DNA from 2 places in the Pseudoalteromonas mucoides genome. Region 2 is predicted to be linked to the other one. Evidence: predicted binding sites of a transcription regulator. Region 2 holds the regulator's gene; the other holds the start of a gene.

Region 1 (10,348 bases), on a different contig from region 2:
CTTTACGTACCACTAAGCGCTCATCATACCAATCAATTTGTGCACCAACCTGCTCCATTACTTTGGCAAAACCAATATCACCTTGAACAGATTTAGCACCTACGCCTTTAATTTCAATTTCACCACCGGCAATGGCCGCTGCGGCGACAAAGTATGAAGCTGATGAAGCATCACCTTCTACCATAATGCGCTCGACAGCTTTGTATTGCTGTGAACCTTTAACTTTAAAAGATTGATAATTATCATGACTAACATGAATACCAAAACGCGCCATCACATCTAACGTAATATCGATATATGGTTTTGACACTAAAGTGCCTTTAATAGTGATTGTGGTATCGCCATTAAACAGTGGTGCAGCCATTAATAGTGCCGTTAAAAATTGACTTGAAATACTGCCATCAATTTCAACATTACCACCATTAATTTGACCACCGGTGATTTTCAGTGGCGGATAATCTAAATGTTTTAAATATTTAACTTCACCACCTAGCGCTTGCAATGCATCAACCAAATGGCCAATTGGACGCTCTTCCATACGCGGCTCACCAATTAACTCATACTCACCCTGTACTGCGGCTAATACTGCGGTTAAAGGACGGTACGCCGTGCCTGCGTTACCTAGAAACAAAGGTTCGGAAGGAGTTAAAAACTGCCCACCCACGCCTTGTACGGTAGCCACGGTTTTATCTTCATTTAGTTCAACATTAACCCCTAGTAACTTAAGGGCACCAAGCATGTGGCGAATATCGTCGCTATCAAGTAAGTTTTCAACAACGGTGGTGCCTTGTGCAAGAGCAGCCAGTAATAATATCCTGTTAGATAAACTCTTAGAGCCTGGGAGTGTAACACTGCCATTTACTGACGATATTGGCTCAAGTCGTAACTGTTCCATTAACTGTTCTCCTGAGCAAATTTAGCCATAAAATCAACCAAGGCTTTAACACCGGCAAGCGGCATTGCATTGTAAATGCTCGCGCGCATACCACCGACTATTCTGTGCCCTTCCAATGCAAGTAAACCTGCTGCTTTAGCTTGGCTTAAAAATTGTTCATTTAAACTTTCGTCATTTAACCAAAATGGTACATTCATGCGAGAGCGGCAATGCTTGGCTACTTTATTGTTATAAAATGGCGACGCATCGATAAAATTATATAACAGCTCGGCTTTTGCAATATTTTGTTGTTCCATCGCTTTAACACCACCATTTTGCTCAAGCCATTCAAATACTTCGGCGGCTAAGTACCAAGCAAACGTTGGCGGCGTGTTATACATGCTGCCTTGCTTAACTTCCAGGGCATAATCAAAAATCCCCGGTTTTGGTAAGCCTTGGCGTTCAAGCAAGCTTTTACGTACGATGACTATTGCAAGCCCAGAAGGACCGATATTTTTTTGTGCACCAGCATAAATTAAATCAAATTGCTCTACATCAAATTCGCGAGACAAAATTGTTGACGACATATCAGCGACAATAGGCGCTGTTGGGTGGCTTGGTACATCAAATACTTCAATACCATCAATGGTTTCATTTGGGCAATAATGAATATATGAAGGATCCGTCGGAAACGACCACTCACTCACTGGTTTAATCGAGAATTGTTCGTTTGTATCATTACGAACATCAAGTTCTTCAACTTGCGTAAACTTCAGTGCTTCTGCTACAGCGCCTTTAGACCACACCCCGTTTTCACAATAAACAGCGGCTTTGTCATCTAAATGTAAGTTTAAAGGGACAGCTGCAAATTGACCACGGCCACCACCGTGCATAAACAGTACTTCAAACTCATCGCTAATATTCATTAATCGGCGCAAGCTTGCTTCGCATTTTTTAGTTAATGCTAAAAATTCTTTACTACGGTGACTAATTTCCATCACCGAGACACCTAAGTTTTGCCAATCGACAAATTCTTTTTGTGCTTTTTCCATCACAGCTGGCGGTAGCATTGCTGGACCCGCACAAAAATTATATATACTCATTACCTTTCCTCATTCCAGTAATTACTTTTTTATTTATAAATAAAAAAAAGCGGCCGAAGCCGCTTTTTAATGGTCAATGTTATTCAACCGGTGGATTATCACCCGCTTCTTCATTAACCGTTTCGACTATTTCTTCGCTCTCGCCTTCGATAACGTCAAGCTCATCGATTTCGATCTCTTCGATACGTTGTAAACCAACTACTTGCTCTTCGTCAATAGTTCTTATCAAAATAACACCTTGAGTATTACGCCCAACGGTAGAAACTTCGTTTACACGTGTTCGAACAAGCGTACCACGATTAGAGATAATCATGATTTCGTCATTATCGTCAACTTGTACAGCACCGACAACAGCACCGTTACGCTCACTCACTTTAATCGATACAACACCTTGTGTTGCACGACTCTTAGATGGGTAATCTTCAAGTAATGTACGCTTACCGTAACCATTTTCAGTCACTGTTAAAATAGCACCGTCAGTCTTAGGCACAATCAAGGATACAACACGTTGCTCATCGGCCATCTTGATACCACGAACACCTGTTGCGGTACGGCCCATTGGGCGCACACCTTTAAAGCGGATTTCAGGATTACCATCTTCATCAAGCACAGGGTTACCATTTTCATCAACAACCGCTGTCTCTTCAGCTTCTTTAAAGCGTACAACTTTACCTGCGTCAGTGAAGAGCATGATTTCGTTGCTACCATCAGTAATATCTACACCAATGAGGCTATCGCCTTCATTAAGATTTACCGCGATGATACCGCTAGCACGTTGACGGCTGTATGCAGTTAGTGGTGTTTTCTTCACTGTACCAAATGCAGTTGCCATGAAGATGTATTTATCTTCTTCGTATTCACGTACCGGCAAGATAGCAGTAATACGCTCATCAGCTTCAAGTGGTAGCAAGTTAACAATTGGCTTACCACGTGCTGCACGACTCGCTAGTGGTAATTGATACACTTTAAGCCAGTACAAGCGTCCTGCTGTTGAGAAACACAAAATAGTATCGTGAGTGTTCGCAACCAATAAACGCTCGATGAAGTCTTCATCTTTCATCTTGGTCGCTGATTTACCTTTACCACCACGTCGCTGCGCTTCGTAATCTGATAATGGTTGATACTTCACATACCCTTCGTGAGACAGGGTAACAACTACATCTTCTTCATTGATCAAGTCTTCAAGACTAATATCGTGTGCTGCCGCGTTAATTTCTGTACGACGCTCATCACCGTATTGGTCTTTAATTTCAACCAACTCATCACGAATAACTTCCATTAAACGCTCTGGTGATGCCAAGATATGTAATAACTCAGCAATTAAATCTAACAACGTTTGGTATTCGTTTAAGATTTTTTCATGTTCAAGACCTGTTAGCTTGTGTAAGCGTAGATCTAGAATTGCTTGAGCTTGTTGCTCAGAAATATAATATTGACCGTCACGGATACCTAAGTCATCTGCTAACCAATCAGGGCGTGCAACGTTTGCTTCACCTGCTTTTTCAAGCATCGACTTAACGTTACCTAATTCCCAAGGGCGTGCTGTTAATGCGGCTTTCGCTTCTGCTGGTGTCGGTGATTTACGAATTAATTCGATAATTGGGTCGATATTCGCAAGCGCAATAGCTAAACCTTCAAGGGTGTGAGCACGGTCACGGGCTTTACGTAAGTCAAACACGGTACGACGCGTAACCACTTCACGGCGGTGAATGATAAACGCTTCAAGCATTTCTTTTAAGTTAAAGCATTTAGGTTGGTTATTGATCAAAGCAACCATGTTCATACCAAACACTGTTTGAAGCTGTGTTTGTGCATACAGGTTATTAAGAATAACTTCGCCTACATCGCCACGTTTGATCTCGATAACGATACGCATACCGTCTTTATCAGATTCATCACGTAATGCACTAATGCCTTCGATTTTCTTATCTTTTACAAGCTCAGCGATTTTTTCAATCAAACGCGCCTTGTTTACTTGATAAGGAATCTCATGAACGATGATGGTCTCACGACCTGATTTTTCGTCCACTTCAATTTCAGCACGAGCACGGATATACACTTTACCACGGCCGGTTAAATAAGCTTGTTCAATGCCTTTTTTACCGTTAATGATTGCCGCAGTTGGGAAATCAGGACCAGGAATATATTCAATTAACTCATGAATAGTTAAATCTGGGTTTTGAATTAAAGCCAAACAGCCATTAATAACCTCAGATAAGTTGTGTGGTGGTATATTTGTTGCCATACCAACCGCAATACCGGATGAACCATTCACTAATAGGTTAGGAACTTTCGTTGGTAACACATCAGGGATTTGCTCAGTACCATCATAGTTAGGTACAAAGTCTACGGTCTCTTTTTCAAGATCGGCTAATAATTCATGCGACATTTTTGCCATACGTACTTCGGTATAACGCATTGCTGCCGCAGAGTCACCATCAACAGAACCAAAGTTACCTTGGCCGTCTACTAACATATAACGTAAAGAGAATGGCTGGGCCATACGGACTATGGTGTCATAAACCGCACTGTCGCCATGGGGATGGTATTTACCAATTACGTCACCGACAACACGTGCCGATTTTTTATATGGTTTATTCCAATCATTACTAAGCTCGTTCATTGCAAACAAAACGCGGCGGTGAACTGGTTTTAAACCATCACGCACGTCAGGTAATGCACGCCCAACAATTACGCTCATCGCGTAATCTAGGTAGGACGTTTTTAACTCGTCTTCAATATTGACTGGCAGAATTTCATTGGCGAGATCAGTCATTTGATATCACATTCCTTCAGTATTAACTCACAAGTGCCGTTTTAAAGGCGTTATAGAGTATTTGTTGTTATTAAACGTATTCTAATAGACCATGCTACCACAATTAATTTAGATTTACAGGCGCTAAATCTTTGCGATTTATTAATTTAGCCCTATATAATGGCCTCAGATTGACGAGGAAGTATTTTATGACCGAACATCAAAATGTAGATAGTGCAGAAATTGCAAAGTTTGAAGCCATTGCCGAAAGGTGGTGGGACCGCGAAGGCGAATTTAAACCCCTTCATGAGATTAACCCATTACGATTAGACTTTATAGCAGACAAAGCTCACGGTTTATTTGATAAAGAAGTACTTGATGTTGGCTGTGGTGGCGGAATTTTAACAGAAAGTATGGCCCGTATGGGCGCTAAAGCGACCGGTATTGATATGGGGCAAGAGCCGTTAACCGTGGCAAAGTTGCATAGTTTAGAAACCGGAGTGAATGTTGATTACATTAAAGTACCTGCAGAGCAATACGCACAACAACACCCTGAACGTTTTGATCTAATTACGTGTATGGAAATGCTTGAACACGTCCCTGATCCAGCCTCAATTATCCATGCTGTGGCAGCACTGGCAAAACCGGGGGCTGACGTATTTTTTTCAACTTTGAATAAAACCCCTAAAGCGTATTTATTCGCTATTGTCGGTGCAGAAAAGCTTTTAAAAATGGTGCCTGAAGGTACTCACGATCACAAAAAGTTTATCAAACCCGCACAATTAATTACTTGGGCCGAACAAGCTGGCTTGAAAGTGCGCGCTAGTACGGGTTTAAATTACAACCCACTATCAAAGCAATACACACTAAATAGTGATGTAAGCGTTAATTATATTCTACACTTTGAGAAGCTTGCCTAATGGTAAGTTTCAATAAAACAGAGCAAACAATTGAATATGATGCGTTTATTTTCGATTTAGACGGTACCCTACTTGATACAGCGGATGATTTAGGTGCTGCGCTTAATAGTGTTCTCAAAGCACATTTAATGCCCTTAGTCACTGCAGACATATACCGCCCTGCCGCCTCCAATGGTGCAGTAGCACTTTTAGAAGCCGGTTTTGGTCAGTTATGGCAATCACGGCAAGACCAAAATGAGCTTCGTCAGCAGTTACTTGATGCCTACAGTGCTAATATCGCAGCTCATAGTCAGTGCTTCACCGGCGTCGCGCAATTGTTATTAGCCCTTGACCAACAAAACATCAAATGGGGGATCATGACAAATAAGCCAGAGTTTCTTACTCAGCCATTAGTTGCCCAAATACCTGAGCTCAAAGATACTCACGCTTTAGTCAGTGGTGATACCCTTAATATTGCAAAGCCCTCCCCTTTGCCTTTATTGCATACTGCCGAGCTTTTAGGTGTCGAGCCTACCCGCTGTTTATATATCGGCGATGCACAACGTGATATAGAAGCTGCAAAAGCCGCCAATATGCACAGCGCGACCGCACTGTGGGGTTATGTGCCAAGTGAAGCAGAGGCATTAAGTTGGAATGCAGATTTTAACTGGCAAAGCCCAATTGATGGATTTAACCATATATAGTGCATTAACAATTTAAAAACACTATATGTTGTGATTAGTCTAAAATTAGCTCAAACTGTGTTGATAAAAAAAGCAGCCAAAATTTATTTTTAAAATGACTAAATTTAATAGATCTTGAGTTGCTTTTTATAAATTTCACCTTAATCAAAAGGTCAAAGGTTAATGGCTACTAACACAAGCATGTTATCCCAAACTTATCCACAAAGGGGCTCATTTCTGTCCCTTGCAAATGATCGCAGACCACACTATCTTGTGATCTAGAATTTGAAGAGCACCAGATATTGTGGCTAAATGTTATTCAATTAAATTCGCTTTTAACTTTATAACTAGAATAATAATTTTCTAAGACTATATTTCCCAAGGAATACAGGCAAAACTATGAACCAACAGCTATCTGTAAGCAAACGTGACGGCCGTAAAGAGTCACTTGATCTTGATAAAATTCATCGCGTTATTGAGTGGGCCGCCGAAGGTTTAAATAACGTCTCTGTTTCTCAAGTAGAGTTAAAGTCGCATATCCAGTTTTATGATGGTATTCGCACTGAAGACATCCATGAAACAATTATCAAAGCGGCTGCGGATCAAATCTCTAAAGACAGCCCTGATTATCAATATTTAGCGGCTCGTTTAGCTGTATTCCATCTACGTAAAAAAGCGTATGGCCAATTTGAGCCACCACGTTTATATGATCACATTACTAAGTTAGTAGAAGACAAGCGTTATGATGCACATCTACTGGTTGATTACACAGAGCAAGAAATTGACGAGCTAGATAACTACCTTGATCATAGCCGAGATTTAAACTTCAGCTACGCAGCTGTAAAGCAGCTAGAAGGTAAGTATTTAGTACAAAACCGTGTGACGGGTGAAATTTACGAAAGTGCACAGTTTTTATATATTCTTGTTGCTGCAAGTTTGTTCTCGGATTACCCAAAAGAAACGCGTTTAGATTACATCAAGCGTTTTTATGATGCGGTATCAATGTTTAAAATTTCATTACCAACGCCAATTATGGCGGGGGTACGTACACCAACACGTCAATTTAGTTCATGTGTTTTAATTGAATGTGGTGACAGCCTTGATTCTATCAATGCGACTTCTTCTGCCATTGTAAAATATGTATCGCAACGCGCAGGTATTGGTATTAATGCTGGTCGAATTCGTGCTTTAGGTAGCCCTATTCGCAATGGTGAAGCATACCATACAGGCTGTATTCCATTTTATAAGCACTTTCAAACAGCTGTTAAAAGTTGTTCACAAGGTGGTGTCCGTGGTGGTGCAGCAACATTATTCTACCCATTATGGCATTTAGAAGTAGAAAACCTACTCGTACTTAAAAATAACCGTGGTGTTGATGATAACCGTGTTCGTCACTTAGACTACGGCGTACAATTTAATAAACTAATGTATGCACGTCTGATCAAAGATGATTATATTACCTTGTTCAGCCCATCTGATGTACCTGGTCTTTACGATGCATTCTTCGAAGATCAAGATGAATTCGATCGTTTATATGTTCAGTATGAGCAAGATGAGTCAATTCGTAAAAAGCGTATAAAAGCAATTGAGCTGTTTTCAATGTTTGCCCAAGAGCGTGCCAGCACTGGCCGTATTTATTTACAAAACGTTGATCACTGTAATACGCACAGCCCATTTATTTCGAAGGTTGCACCGATTCGTCAATCTAACTTATGTTTAGAAATTGCATTACCAACTAAACCACTGAGCAATGTAAATGATGAAGAAGGTGAGATTGCCTTATGTACGCTTTCTGCTTTTAACTTAGGCGCAATTGAATCACTTGACGAATTAGAAGAGCTTGCAGAGCTTGCGGTACGTGCACTAGACAACTTACTTGATTTCCAAGACTACCCAGTGCCTGCAGCTAAAAATGCGACTATGGGTCGTCGTACTCTGGGTATAGGTGTTATCAACTACGCATACTACTTAGCTAAAAATGGTAAGCGTTACTCAGATGGCAGTGCCAATGCACTTACCCACAAAACATTTGAAGCAATTCAATATTACCTTATGAAAGCATCAAACGAGCTTGCAAAAGAGCGTGGTGCATGTCCTAAGTTTAATGAAACAACTTACTCACAAGGTATAATGCCAACTGATACGTATAAAAAAGACTTGGATAAAATATGTGACGAGCCACTGCATTTAGATTGGGATGCATTACGTGCGAGCATTAAAGAGCACGGTATGCGAAATTCAACGCTTTCAGCCTTGATGCCGTCAGAAACATCTTCACAAATCTCAAACGCAACAAATGGTATTGAGCCACCACGTGGTCATATCAGCGTTAAAGCAAGTAAAGATGGTATTTTAAAACAAGTTGTACCTGAGTATGACCGCTTAAAAGAAAACTATGAGTTATTGTGGGATATTCCTTCAAACCAAGGGTACTTGCAACTTGTAGGTATTATGCAAAAGTTTGTTGATCAAACTATTTCTGCAAATACAAATTATGATCCAAATAAGTTTGAAGGTGGTAAAGTACCTATGAAGGTATTACTGCAAGACTTACTTGCTGCTTATAAGCTTGGCGTAAAAACCTTGTATTACCACAACACCCGTGACGGTGCATCAGATTCACAAGATGAGCTTGCCCCGCAAGTAGAAGATGATGATTGCGCAGGCGGTGCGTGTAAAATATAAAAATTTTTAAATAAAATCACAGCGGGCTTTATGCCCGCTTTGCCCTGTTAGTTTTTTGAGTGAACCTATGTCTTATACTACTTTTAGCCGAAACCATAATAACCAATTACAAGAACCGATGTTTTTCGGCCAAACAGTTAACGTATCTCGTTATGACCAACAAAAATATCCTATCTTTGAAAAATTAATCGAGAAACAGTTATCATTCTTCTGGCGTCCTGAAGAAGTAGATGTAAGTAAAGATCGGTTAGACTTTCAAGCGCTGCCAGAGCACGAAAAACATATATTCTTAAGTAACTTAAAATACCAAACGTTACTTGATAGTGTTCAAGGGCGCTCTCCAAATGTTGCCTTACTACCCATTGTATCTATTCCAGAGCTTGAAACCTGGATTGAGACATGGGCATTCAGCGAAACAATTCATAGCCGTTCATACACACATATTATTCGTAACGTGACGCAATCACCTGAGCTCATTTTTGATGATATTGTAAGTAACGATAAAATCAGTGAGCGCGCTGATGCAGTGACTAAATATTATGACGAACTGATCAATAAAGTAGCTATCTACAACCTTTACGGTGAAGGTAAGCACGAGTTAAATGGTGAAACAGTACACATTAGCTTATTTGAGCTGAAGAAGTTGCTATACCTTGCCATGATGTCAGTTAATATTTTAGAAGCGATTCGTTTTTACGTTAGTTTTGCTTGTTCATTTGCCTTTGCAGAGCGTGAATTAATGGAAGGTAATGCCAAAATCATCAAGCTCATAGCGCGTGATGAAGCATTGCACTTATCTGGCACTCAGCATATTTTAAATATTATGCAAGATGGTAAAGACGACCCTGAAATGGCTATCGTCGCAGCACAATGCCGTGACGAAGCAATTAAAATGTTTGTTGATGCCGCTGAGCAAGAAAAAGAATGGGCTGAGTACCTGTTCAAAGATGGCTCAATGATTGGTCTTAACAAAGATATTCTTTGCCAATATGTTGAATACATCACTAATGCACGGATGAGTGCTGTAGGTCTGCCTACACAGTTTGCTAATAACAGTAACCCAATTCCATGGATAAACTCTTGGTTGGTTTCTGATAACGTTCAAGTAGCACCACAAGAAGCCGAGATCAGCTCTTACCTTGTTGGTCAAATAGATTCGCAAGTTGATGCGTCTGACTTTGGTGATTTTGATCTGTAATGACTGACAGTACAACTGTAAGGGTTGACCTTACAGATAGCAGCCAGAATGTAAGCTTTGACTCTGGCTGCCCTTCTCTTTTAGATTGCCTCGAACACAATAAACTAACGGTTTCATATCAATGTCGTGAAGGATATTGTGGAGCCTGTAG
Region 2 (10,348 bases):
CTTCTGTGCATTCTTGTTTACCAAGTATAACCAATGCACCTTGGTGCTTTGCAATATAAGCCATGGCCTCTGATAAACCCCAGCTTCGGTCAGCACTGCGATCTGATAACAAAATATCATTAAAGGTACTTTGCAAGTGAACGCGCACAAGCGTTGGCTCATCGGCTTTAATTTCACCACTTAATAAAGCGTAATGGAGTTGACCATCAATGGTGTCTTTATACGTTACTAAGTCAAACTCACCATGTTGAGTAGGTAGTTTGCATTTAGCAACTTGCTCAATCGTGGTTTCGTTGATGTTACGGTATTCAATTAAATCAGCGATAGTACCAATTTTAATGTTATGTTCTTTAGCGAATATTTCTAAATCTGGGCGACGCGCCATGGTGCCATCTGCATTGAGAATTTCAACAATCACCGATGATGCCTCTAGACCTGCTAAACGCGCTAAATCACAACCAGCTTCTGTATGACCAGCACGCGTTAGGACGCCGCCAGGCTGAGCCATTATTGGGAAAATATGCCCAGGTTGTACGATATCTGATGGAACTGCACCTTTTGCAATGGCAGCTTGTACTGTACGCGCACGATCAGCGGCAGAAATTCCTGTTGTCACACCTTTCGATGCTTCAATCGACATAGTGAAGTTAGTAGAAAATGCAGCACCGTTATTTTTTACCATCAAGGGTAAATCAAGTTGCTCACAGCGCTCTTGCGTCATCGTCAAACAGATAAGACCGCGACCATGGGTCGCCATAAAGTTAATTGCTTCAGCACTAATATGCTCAGCTGCAATAATTAAATCACCTTCATTTTCTCTGTCTTCGTCATCCATTAAAATAACCATTTTACCGGCTTTAATGTCATCAATAATTTCTTGTGCGCTGTGTAAATTCATAATCTACTCATAATTAAGTTGTGGAGTGTATTGGGCTTTTTATTCTTACTTTATAAAACCAGCTTGAGCTAATAAGCTCATTGAAATATCTGAACCTGCTGGCTGTTCTGCACCTTTGATCAAGCGCTCTAAATAACGGGCTATTTGATCTACTTCTAAGTTTACTTGAGTGCCCACTTTAAAATCAGCAATCGTTGTTTGTTCTGCTGTATGCGGAACGATAGTGAGCTTAAATTTATTACCTTCAACTGCGTTAACAGTTAAGCTAATACCGTCTACACACACCGAGCCTTTGTAAGGTATATACTTCATTAACTCGGTATCTGTGGTAAGCCAATACTCTGTTGCACGAGCATTCGTTGTGATGCTGGTAATCGTCGCTATACCATCAACATGCCCAGAAACTAGATGGCCGCCCAAACGAGATACTGGCTGCATGGCTTTTTCAAGATTAACTTTTTGCCCTTGTTGATAATGTGCAAACCCAGTAAGGCTGATTGTTTCATTTGATAAATCAGCACTAAAACCATTATCGTGCTTAGCAACAACGGTCAAACAAACACCATTAGTGGCAATACTGTCACCAAGTTTAACGTCCGACATATCTAAGTCGTTGCTTTGAATACGAATAGCTAAATCGCCTTGGGTTTTTCGCAAATCGCTAATGACCCCAGTTGCTTCAATAATACCAGTAAACATAATGATTACTCTCAATAATAAGTTAAGACGATTTCATTGCATTAACACCTGCGGTGATACGAATATCATCTCCCACCAGTGTGCAATCTGTAATAGCGAGGTTAATAGTATCTTGCATACTAGTCAGCGTTGCAAAGTTTAGTAAACTTTTCGCGTCATTTCCTAATAATTTAGGGGCAAGATAAACTACAAACTCATCTATTAAATTTTGCTCAGTCATTGCGCCTGCCAGAGTCGCACCAGCTTCTAACCAAATAGAGTTAATTTGTTGTTGTGCCAGTAACTTTAAAGCAGCTAATAAATCAACTTTTTGTTCTTTCTCTGGCACGACAATATGCTTTACGTAATGCGGCCACTGCTTGGATTTATCAAGCTGTGTGGTTAGAATTATTATGTCACTTTCAATGCTAAATAGAGCAAGCTCTGGTGTTAATCGATTTTGTGAATCAACAATAATTCGAATAGGTTGGCGCAGTGGAAGCTCTGTGGGCAGGTTCTGTGGCAACTCATTTTGACGTACATTTAATTTAGCATCATCAACCAACACTGTATCTGCGCCAGTTAAAATCGCGCAGCTTTGGGCGCGGTATAATTGCACATCGTGACGAGCTTTAGTTGAGGTAATCCATTTGCTTTGACCATTTTGTAATGCCGTTTTACCATCAAGGCTGGCTGCAATTTTACAGGTTACAAATGGAAGCTTATGCTCCATACGCTTTAAAAAACCGCGGTTTAATAGCCGCGCTTGTTGTTCAAGTAACCCTGATGCCACCTCAATTCCTGCATCAGCTAAAATTGCTAACCCCTTTCCTGCTACTTGCGGGTTAGGATCGACCATGGCTGCGATTACTTTACTCACTCCAGCGTTTTTTAAAGCTTCTGCACACGGTGGCGTACGGCCAAAGTGGCTACATGGCTCAAGGGTAACATAGGCGGTAGCGCCTTTTGCCTCCCTCCCTGCCATTGCTAAAGCATTCACTTCAGCATGGCCTTGCCCTGCTAATTGATGAAAGCCTTCACCAACAACATTGCCGTCTTTGACTAAAACACAGCCAACATTCGGGTTCGGGGTTGTAGTGAAGCGACCACGCTTTGCCAGTTCAATAGCGCGGCTCATATAAGAGTGATCTTGCTCTGTAAATTGCATATTAATCGCCCAAACGTGCTATTTCTTCACCAAACTCACGTATATCTTCAAACGAGCGATACACAGAAGCAAAGCGAACATAAGCTACTTTATCGAGTTTTTTTAATGACTCCATAATGCATTCACCGATTAAATGACTTGAGATTTCACGCTCTCCGGTGGCACGTAGCTGTGATTTAATAATATTGACAACTTCATCCACTTGCTCAGTACTAACAGGGCGTTTTTCTAGTGCTCGGTGTAAGCCATTGAGCAGTTTATCTTCATTGAAAGGCTCACGGCTACCATCTTGCTTAATTACTCTTGGCATCACCAGCTCAGCCCCTTCAAAGGTCGTAAAGCGCTCATGACATTCGTTACATTCGCGACGACGTCGTACTTGGTGACCACCGCCAACTAAACGTGAATCTATCACTTTGGTATCTTTTGCGGTGCAAAATGGACAATGCATAGGTGTCTGCTTCCGATTCAAAAAACTAAAAAGGCCGCTTAAGGGCGGCCTTTATAATAACAAAAAACATCGCTCTTGTTATCTAAATTACTGTTTATATACTTAAACTAATTAGATTAAGCGTAAACAGGTAATTTTTTACAGATAGCTTGAACTTTCTCTTTTACTTGCGCTTGTACTGACTCATCGTTGATGTTGTCTAGTACGTCACAAATCCAACCAGCAAGTTCTTTTGACTCAGCTTCTTTAAAGCCACGACGAGTGATTGCAGGTGAACCAATACGTAGGCCTGAAGTAACAAATGGTGAACGCGGATCGTTTGGTACCGAGTTTTTATTTACGGTGATGTTAGCATTACCAAGGGCAGCGTCTGCATCTTTACCAGTGATGTCTTTATCGATTAAATCAAGTAAGAACAAGTGGTTCTCTGTTTTATCAGAAACGATTTTATAGCCGCGCTCTTGCATTACTGCAACCATAGCTTGGGCATTTTTAACAACTTGTGTTTGGTAAACTTTAAACTCAGGTTGTAGTGCTTCTTTAAATGCCACTGCTTTTGCAGCAATGATATGGCATAAAGGACCACCTTGGCCACCAGGGAACACAGCGCTATTAAGCTTTTTGTAGATAGCTTCGTCACCACATGCAGAGATGATCAAACCACCACGTGGGCCTGCTAATGTTTTGTGCGTCGTTGTTGTTACAACGTGAGCATGAGGAACTGGGCTTGGGTAAACACCTGCAGCGATTAAACCTGCAACGTGAGCCATATCTACAAATAAGTAAGCACCTACTTTATCTGCGATCTCACGGAATTTAGCCCAATCAACGATACCAGAGTATGCTGAGAAGCCACCGATAATCATTTTTGGTTTGTGTTCAAGTGCTAACGCTTCAACTTGAGCGTAATCGATTTCGCCAGTCGCTTCATCTAGTCCGTATTGGATTGCATTGTAAAGTTTACCTGAGAAACTTACATGTGAACCATGCGTTAAGTGACCACCATGAGCTAAGCTCATACCTAGTACTGTATCGCCAGCTTCTAAAAGCGCTAAAAAAACAGCTGCGTTTGCTTGTGAACCCGCATGTGGTTGTACGTTTGCGTAATCAGAACCAAATAATTCGTTTGCACGGTCAATAGCCAATTGCTCAACCACGTCAACGTGCTCACAACCACCGTAGTAACGCTTGCCCGGGTAGCCTTCTGCATATTTATTTGTAAGCTGTGATCCCTGCGCTTCTAGTACGCGTGGGCTACAGTAGTTTTCAGAGGCAATTAATTCAATGTGCTCTTCTTGACGTGCAGTTTCTTTATTGATTGCTGCAAATAACTCTGGATCAAAATCCGAAATATTCATGCTACGTTCTAACATGGGGGCTCCTAGGGCAACGTGTATGGTATTTTTTAAAGGCTGAATTATACGCTGAAAACGTCAATTTGCCTATGCTCTTATCTTGAACATATTTAAACAGGGATTGAAATTAATTCACAGTGTTTTTGTAATGATATTTTTTTATAGAAACATAAAAATTACTAATTAACGAAACATTCAGACATTTATAATTTAAATATGTTAATAAATTGCTTTGGCTTCTACTTAAGGTACAATAAATAATTAAGTTACAGTCAAGGATGATGGTACGAAGTATTATGATCGCTAAACCTATATATGAATCAATTCCCTATTTAAGTTTTCTCTTTGGTGCAGGTTGTTTACTAATCGGTAACTCTTTGATTAGCACCTTATTGGGCATTATGATGTTTTTTTATGGTGCTAATATCTGGCGTTTACGCTCAAACGCGCGCCGTGTTGACCATAAAGTAAATCGAATCAGAGTTAAAAAACACTATTACTACTATGAATTCAAACCTTTTATATTACTCACATTTGGTTTATTGATAATACGTTGGGTGCCACATCAAGGGGTAACTATTACAGGAGTAATCATTTGCTTAATTGCGCTATTAATTTTAGCTCTTCGGGTATTAAACAGACGCTCTCGATCTATGGTTTAATTTGCGAGACCAAGAAAAAGCGCGGTTAAAACCGCGCTCTTGGAAGCTAACACTTTCTTAGCTAGCTATATTCTCGCTAACTTAACTCTACTTCCAACTCTTCATTTTATGACCTTTAAACGCATAAAATAAAATAAACAAATAACTGGGGATCATTACCACGTATGCGCCTTGTGGGCCCAGACCTGCAACATTACCTAAACCAATTAGTAATGGTCCTAATGCACCACCAGCAATACCCATAATAAGTAAACCAGAAGCAGTGCCCGTTAAGCGCCCAAGTCCTGCCAGTGCTAAAGGCCAAATTGCTGGCCATACCATAGCATTAGCAAAGCCAAGTAATGCAATACATAAAAGTGGGTCTGGTAATTCAGGTCCGCCGAATGGGACTAATAATAAGTTAGCAATAATAAATGAATCATTACTACCAAATACAACAGCAAGCACGGTAACGATACCTGCAATTCCTGACATAACAAGTGCATTTTGCTGCGACATAAAACGTGGAATAAGGGCTATACCAATGCCATAACCAATTAACATGCAAGCCATAGTATAAGAAGTCATCACTGAGTAATCAGCAATACCTATTTGCAGTGCGTATGAGCCTATTGTATCAGCAGCGATAACTTCTACCGCAACATAAAGAGCAATACCAATCACACCAAATACTAAGTGAGGATGTTGCAGAGCTTGTTTTACTTCACCTTTACCTGAACCTTCTGACTCTTCGAATACTAAATCAGGTAATGGCGCAAACTTAGCAAATAAAGCAAACAATAAGATAAACCCGGCAATAGCTAAATAAGGTAAAATTAAACTGTTAGCCATAGCATCTTTTTGCGCTTGCGATAATTGTTCGCCATCAGCCACAACACCACTCACGACTACAGCTGCAAAAATAACAGGTACAATAACCCCTGCAAATTTGTTTAATAGGCCCATAATACATACGCGTACTGCCGCTGATTTTTCCGAACCCATTTTTACCACATATGGATTTATCGCTGTTTGTAAAATGGTCTGCCCAACACCGATCATTAGCTGAGCAAATAAGAATATTTCAATCATTTGCAGCTTCGCAGCAGGTATATACATCAAAGCAGAGGCTGCCATTACCGCACAACCTATCGCCATCCCACTTTTATAACCCACTCGCTTAATAAGCATCGCTGACGGGATGCCCGCAACCGTTACTGCAATGTAAAATGAAGAGATAATAAACGATGCTTGCAGCGGAGATAACACCAACATTTGTTGTAAAAATGGAGTAATTGCACCATTAAGCCAGGTTATACACCCTAATATAAAGAACATTGATCCTGCCAATGTCATTGGTAGCCAAATACTATGCTTCGTATTTGCTTCACACTCGACGGTTGCTTCCATAGTTTTATCTCACCAGTTTATTTTAATTAATTATTTTAGCCGTACACCTTAAAAACTTTGTAAACCTAAGGTATAGCAATACTAAAACCATATTTATTACATAAAATTAATCATACACCAACAAAAATGACAGCGCTATCATTTTTCAGCTTGATAAATAAACGATAGAAAAATCAGGTTTATAATACAAAGCGATAAAATTTAATTAGAAGAGTTAAAAAATGCAGTTTATAACTTGCAGGCGCTCCCCGAGGAAAAACAGTTCGTTATTCTAAAAAGCATAAATAAAGGTTTAAACTTAGCTCAAACCTTTATTTTTACAGCGCGTTTTACGCACTTTACATGCCGCTATTATTTGTATTTTCTGCTCTGTTGATGCGTTATGCCAGTTCAGTATTTCATCAAGCGTTCTAAAACATCCTATACACGTGTCTTTATCATCTAAACAGCAGCATCTTATACATGGATTGTCAGGCGGTAGGTTTTGAAGGTTATCCATAATTAAACTTCTAACGTTTAATAGCTGCAATAAACCTAGTCTATTTTACTAAGAAATTCACTCTATCAGCGACAAATTGATTGCCGTGGTATGTAAATATGTATGGCCGCTGAGTAAAAAGTACATAAAGCGCATACAAGTGCACTTTATGTACATGGTATTATTTAATCTTCATCATTTCGTTTTTCACTGATCATGGCATCGAGTTTTTCACCCCCTTTTATACCAAAATCAAGCGTGCGAATTGGGAATGGAATACTGATATCAGCTTCAGCTAATGCTTGTTTAACTGCAACAATCGCTTTATGCCTTACAGTCATAAAATCCGCTTCGCCAGGGTACTTTATCCAAAACCAAACCAATAAATTCACGCTGCTATCACCAAACCCTTCAGCGTATACGGCTGTTTCGTCCTGCTTAATAACAAAATCAAACTCATTGATTCTCTTCACAATCACTTCAGCTGCTAGTTCTGGGTCGTCGCCATACGAAATACCTACCGGTACTTCAATACGGCGAATACCTAAGGTACTGTAATTACGTAAAACATTACGAAATAGGATCTTGTTAGGTACTAAGATTAGTTGACCATAAAAATTTTCAATCAATGTATTACGTAAGTTTATAGACTTAACCGTACCAAAGGCATCATCAGTTTTAATCACATCACCAGTTTTAAAGGGTTTTCGAATACCCATTGCGATACCTGCAATGAGGTTTTCAGTCATATCTTGAAATGCAAAACCAATTGCTAAACCTACGATACCAGCACCTGCTAGTAATGAAGTGACAGTGCCTTTGAGCCCCATAAAATCCAAGGCAATAAAGACCCCAACACACAAGACCACCATCTTGAAGATAGAAGCCATTAAATCGGCTATTTGCTTGGAATCTAATGATCTGCGTAAAACCTTACGCACCATGGAACCTAAAAAGCGTGCGAGAATTGAAAATACAATAGCAATTAGCACTGCAACGATAAAGTTAGGGATATGGCTTATAACAATATCAAACCAGCCTCCGAGCTTTTCTTCGATAAGCTTTTCGGCCTCACTAATTGAAGGGATATTTATCATGATTGATCCTGAAAACTATTATTTAATAATCAGGTCATTGCAAAATAAACGCCAAAAATAAAAAACCACGCATTTGCGTGGTTTTAATATATTTCGTAATTAAAACTAATTTTGCTCGTCGCGTAAAAATACAGGCTCAAGTTCTTTAGTTGTGGCTTCTTCACTAAAGTAATAACCATCAACAGTAAACTCTTTGAGCTGACTTAATTGGGTTACTTTATTTTCAATTATATAACGAGCCATTAAGCCGCGTGCTTTTTTGGCGTAAAAGCTAATAATTTTATATTGACCATTTTTACAGTCTTTGAAATGTGGTGTGATGATTTGCGCAGATAAGGTTTTTTTATCAACCGCTTTAAAATACTCATTAGATGCAAGGTTGACTAAGTATTGACTATCTTGCTGAGCTAAAACTGTATTTAACTTCTTGGCAATAATACAGCCCCAAAATTCATATAAGTTTTTACCACGGCTATTATCAAGCTTAGTACCCATTTCAAGACGGTATGCTTGCATTAAATCTAGCGGCTTTAACAGCCCATAAAGGCCCGACAAAATACGTAAGTGGTTTTGTGCGTAGTCAAGTTGCTCAGCTGTTAGTGTGTCTGCCGCTAAACCGCCGTATACATCACCGTTAAAAGCGAGTACTGCTTGTTTAGCATTTTCTTCAGTAAACGGCTGCGCCCATTCACTAAAACGGGCAGCATTGAGCCCCGCTAGCTTATCGCTGATTTTCATTAAGCTACTAATTTGTGCAGGTGTAAGCTCACGGCACACGCTCATCAACTCTTCGCTGTGCTCTAGTAGCTCAGGTTGGCTGAATTTATCTGTGGTTGATTTGCTTTCAAAATCTAAATTTTTTGCAGGTGAAATAACAGTGATCATAGTTAGCTATTGACTTGTAAATTATTTAATGTCAATTTCAACATTAAATGAAACGAAATGCACGTTTTGTTTAGTCCTACCTTACTTTTGCGCGGCAAAATTTGCATTGCGCCTTCGTTCTTTACTGATACGGACATATGACCTATCAAGCGCTGTCACAGTGTTGCAGTATAAGGTAGTTACAGTGGATTTTCTTTTAACTTGCTTGGAATGAGGAAAGCAAATGACTTCAGCTCTACAAAGGCTCAAACAACATTCTTCTATCGTAGCCGACACCGGCGATATTGAGGCGATTAAAAAACACCAACCAGAAGATGCGACGACAAACCCATCTTTACTTCTTAAAGCCAGCGAAATCGAAGCGTATAAGCCTTATTTAGATAAAGCATTTAGCTATGCTAAAGAAACCGAGCAAGATGCCGCCAAACAACTTGAACTCGCTTGCGATTACTTTGCCGTATTACTAGGTAAAGAAATCAGCGAGATTGTACCGGGTTACATCTCTACCGAAGTCGATGCGCGCTTATCATTTGACACCCAAGCAACTATCGATAAAGCCCATACTTTACTTAGTCTGTATGAAAAAGAAGGCGTGAGCAAAGATAAAATCTTAATTAAAATAGCTTCTACATGGGAAGGTATTAAAGCCGCTGAGCAACTAGAAAAAGAAGGTACTAAATGTAATCTTACTTTATTGTTTAGCGATGCCCAAGCACGTGCCTGTGCCGATGCAAACGTATTTTTAATCTCGCCTTTCGTGGGCCGTATTTTAGATTGGCACGTTGCAAACGGTATGGAAAAACCAACTGATCCGCTACAAGATCCAGGTGTTCAATCTGTACGTAGCATTTTTGAGTTTTACAAACGCCATGATTATAAAACCGTGGTTATGGGCGCAAGCTTCCGTAACACTGGCGAAATTATCGCGCTAACAGGCTGTGATAAGCTAACTATTAGCCCTAACCTTTTAGAAGACTTAGGCAACCTTGAAGGCGCGCAAGAATATTTACTAGAAAGTGATATTCCTAAAGAGCCAAAACCAGAGCCACTTACAGAGTCTCAGTTCCGTTGGTTACATAACCAAGATGCTATGGCGACCGAAAAACTGGCTGAAGGTATTCGCTCATTTGCCGATGCCCAGGAGCAATTAGAGGCACGCTTTAAAGCGATGTAACTATTTAAAGATAAATTTAAGATAAGTAAATAAACACTTACTCTATAAAACGCCACTCATGTGGCGTTTTTTATTTTTTCCGCGTATATAATTTAATCTAGCCATCACATTTA

The links. Region 2 encodes NrdR, which represses ribonucleotide reductase genes. Its sites were predicted from a motif close to AAACACNANATNTNGTGTTT; they were not measured.
Region 1: the regulator NrdR is predicted to act here: its motif matches at 6,605-6,624, upstream of nrdA (class 1a ribonucleoside-diphosphate reductase subunit alpha).

Annotation. Positions count from the first base shown of each region.
Region 1 covers NZ_JBMMUC010000014.1:117,687-128,034, forward strand. The annotation lists gene aroA (3-phosphoshikimate 1-carboxyvinyltransferase) at 1-895, opposite strand, end outside; gene serC (3-phosphoserine/phosphohydroxythreonine transaminase) at 895-1,977, opposite strand; gene gyrA (DNA topoisomerase (ATP-hydrolyzing) subunit A) at 2,057-4,753, opposite strand; gene ubiG (bifunctional 2-polyprenyl-6-hydroxyphenol methylase/3-demethylubiquinol 3-O-methyltransferase UbiG) at 4,942-5,652, shown strand; gene AAEU30_RS15855 (HAD family hydrolase) at 5,652-6,335, shown strand; gene nrdA (class 1a ribonucleoside-diphosphate reductase subunit alpha) at 6,714-8,999, shown strand; gene nrdB (class Ia ribonucleoside-diphosphate reductase subunit beta) at 9,067-10,197, shown strand; gene yfaE (class I ribonucleotide reductase maintenance protein YfaE) at 10,197-10,348, shown strand, end outside.
Region 2 covers NZ_JBMMUC010000019.1:18,891-29,238, forward strand. The annotation lists gene ribBA (bifunctional 3,4-dihydroxy-2-butanone-4-phosphate synthase/GTP cyclohydrolase II) at 1-898, opposite strand, end outside; gene AAEU30_RS18230 (riboflavin synthase) at 944-1,597, opposite strand; gene ribD (bifunctional diaminohydroxyphosphoribosylaminopyrimidine deaminase/5-amino-6-(5-phosphoribosylamino)uracil reductase RibD) at 1,620-2,744, opposite strand; gene nrdR (transcriptional regulator NrdR) at 2,746-3,195, opposite strand; gene glyA (serine hydroxymethyltransferase) at 3,312-4,568, opposite strand; gene nagP (N-acetylglucosamine MFS transporter NagP) at 5,300-6,601, opposite strand; gene AAEU30_RS18255 (DUF1289 domain-containing protein) at 6,900-7,100, opposite strand; gene AAEU30_RS18260 (mechanosensitive ion channel family protein) at 7,265-8,176, opposite strand; gene yaaA (peroxide stress protein YaaA) at 8,282-9,061, opposite strand; gene tal (transaldolase) at 9,285-10,235, shown strand.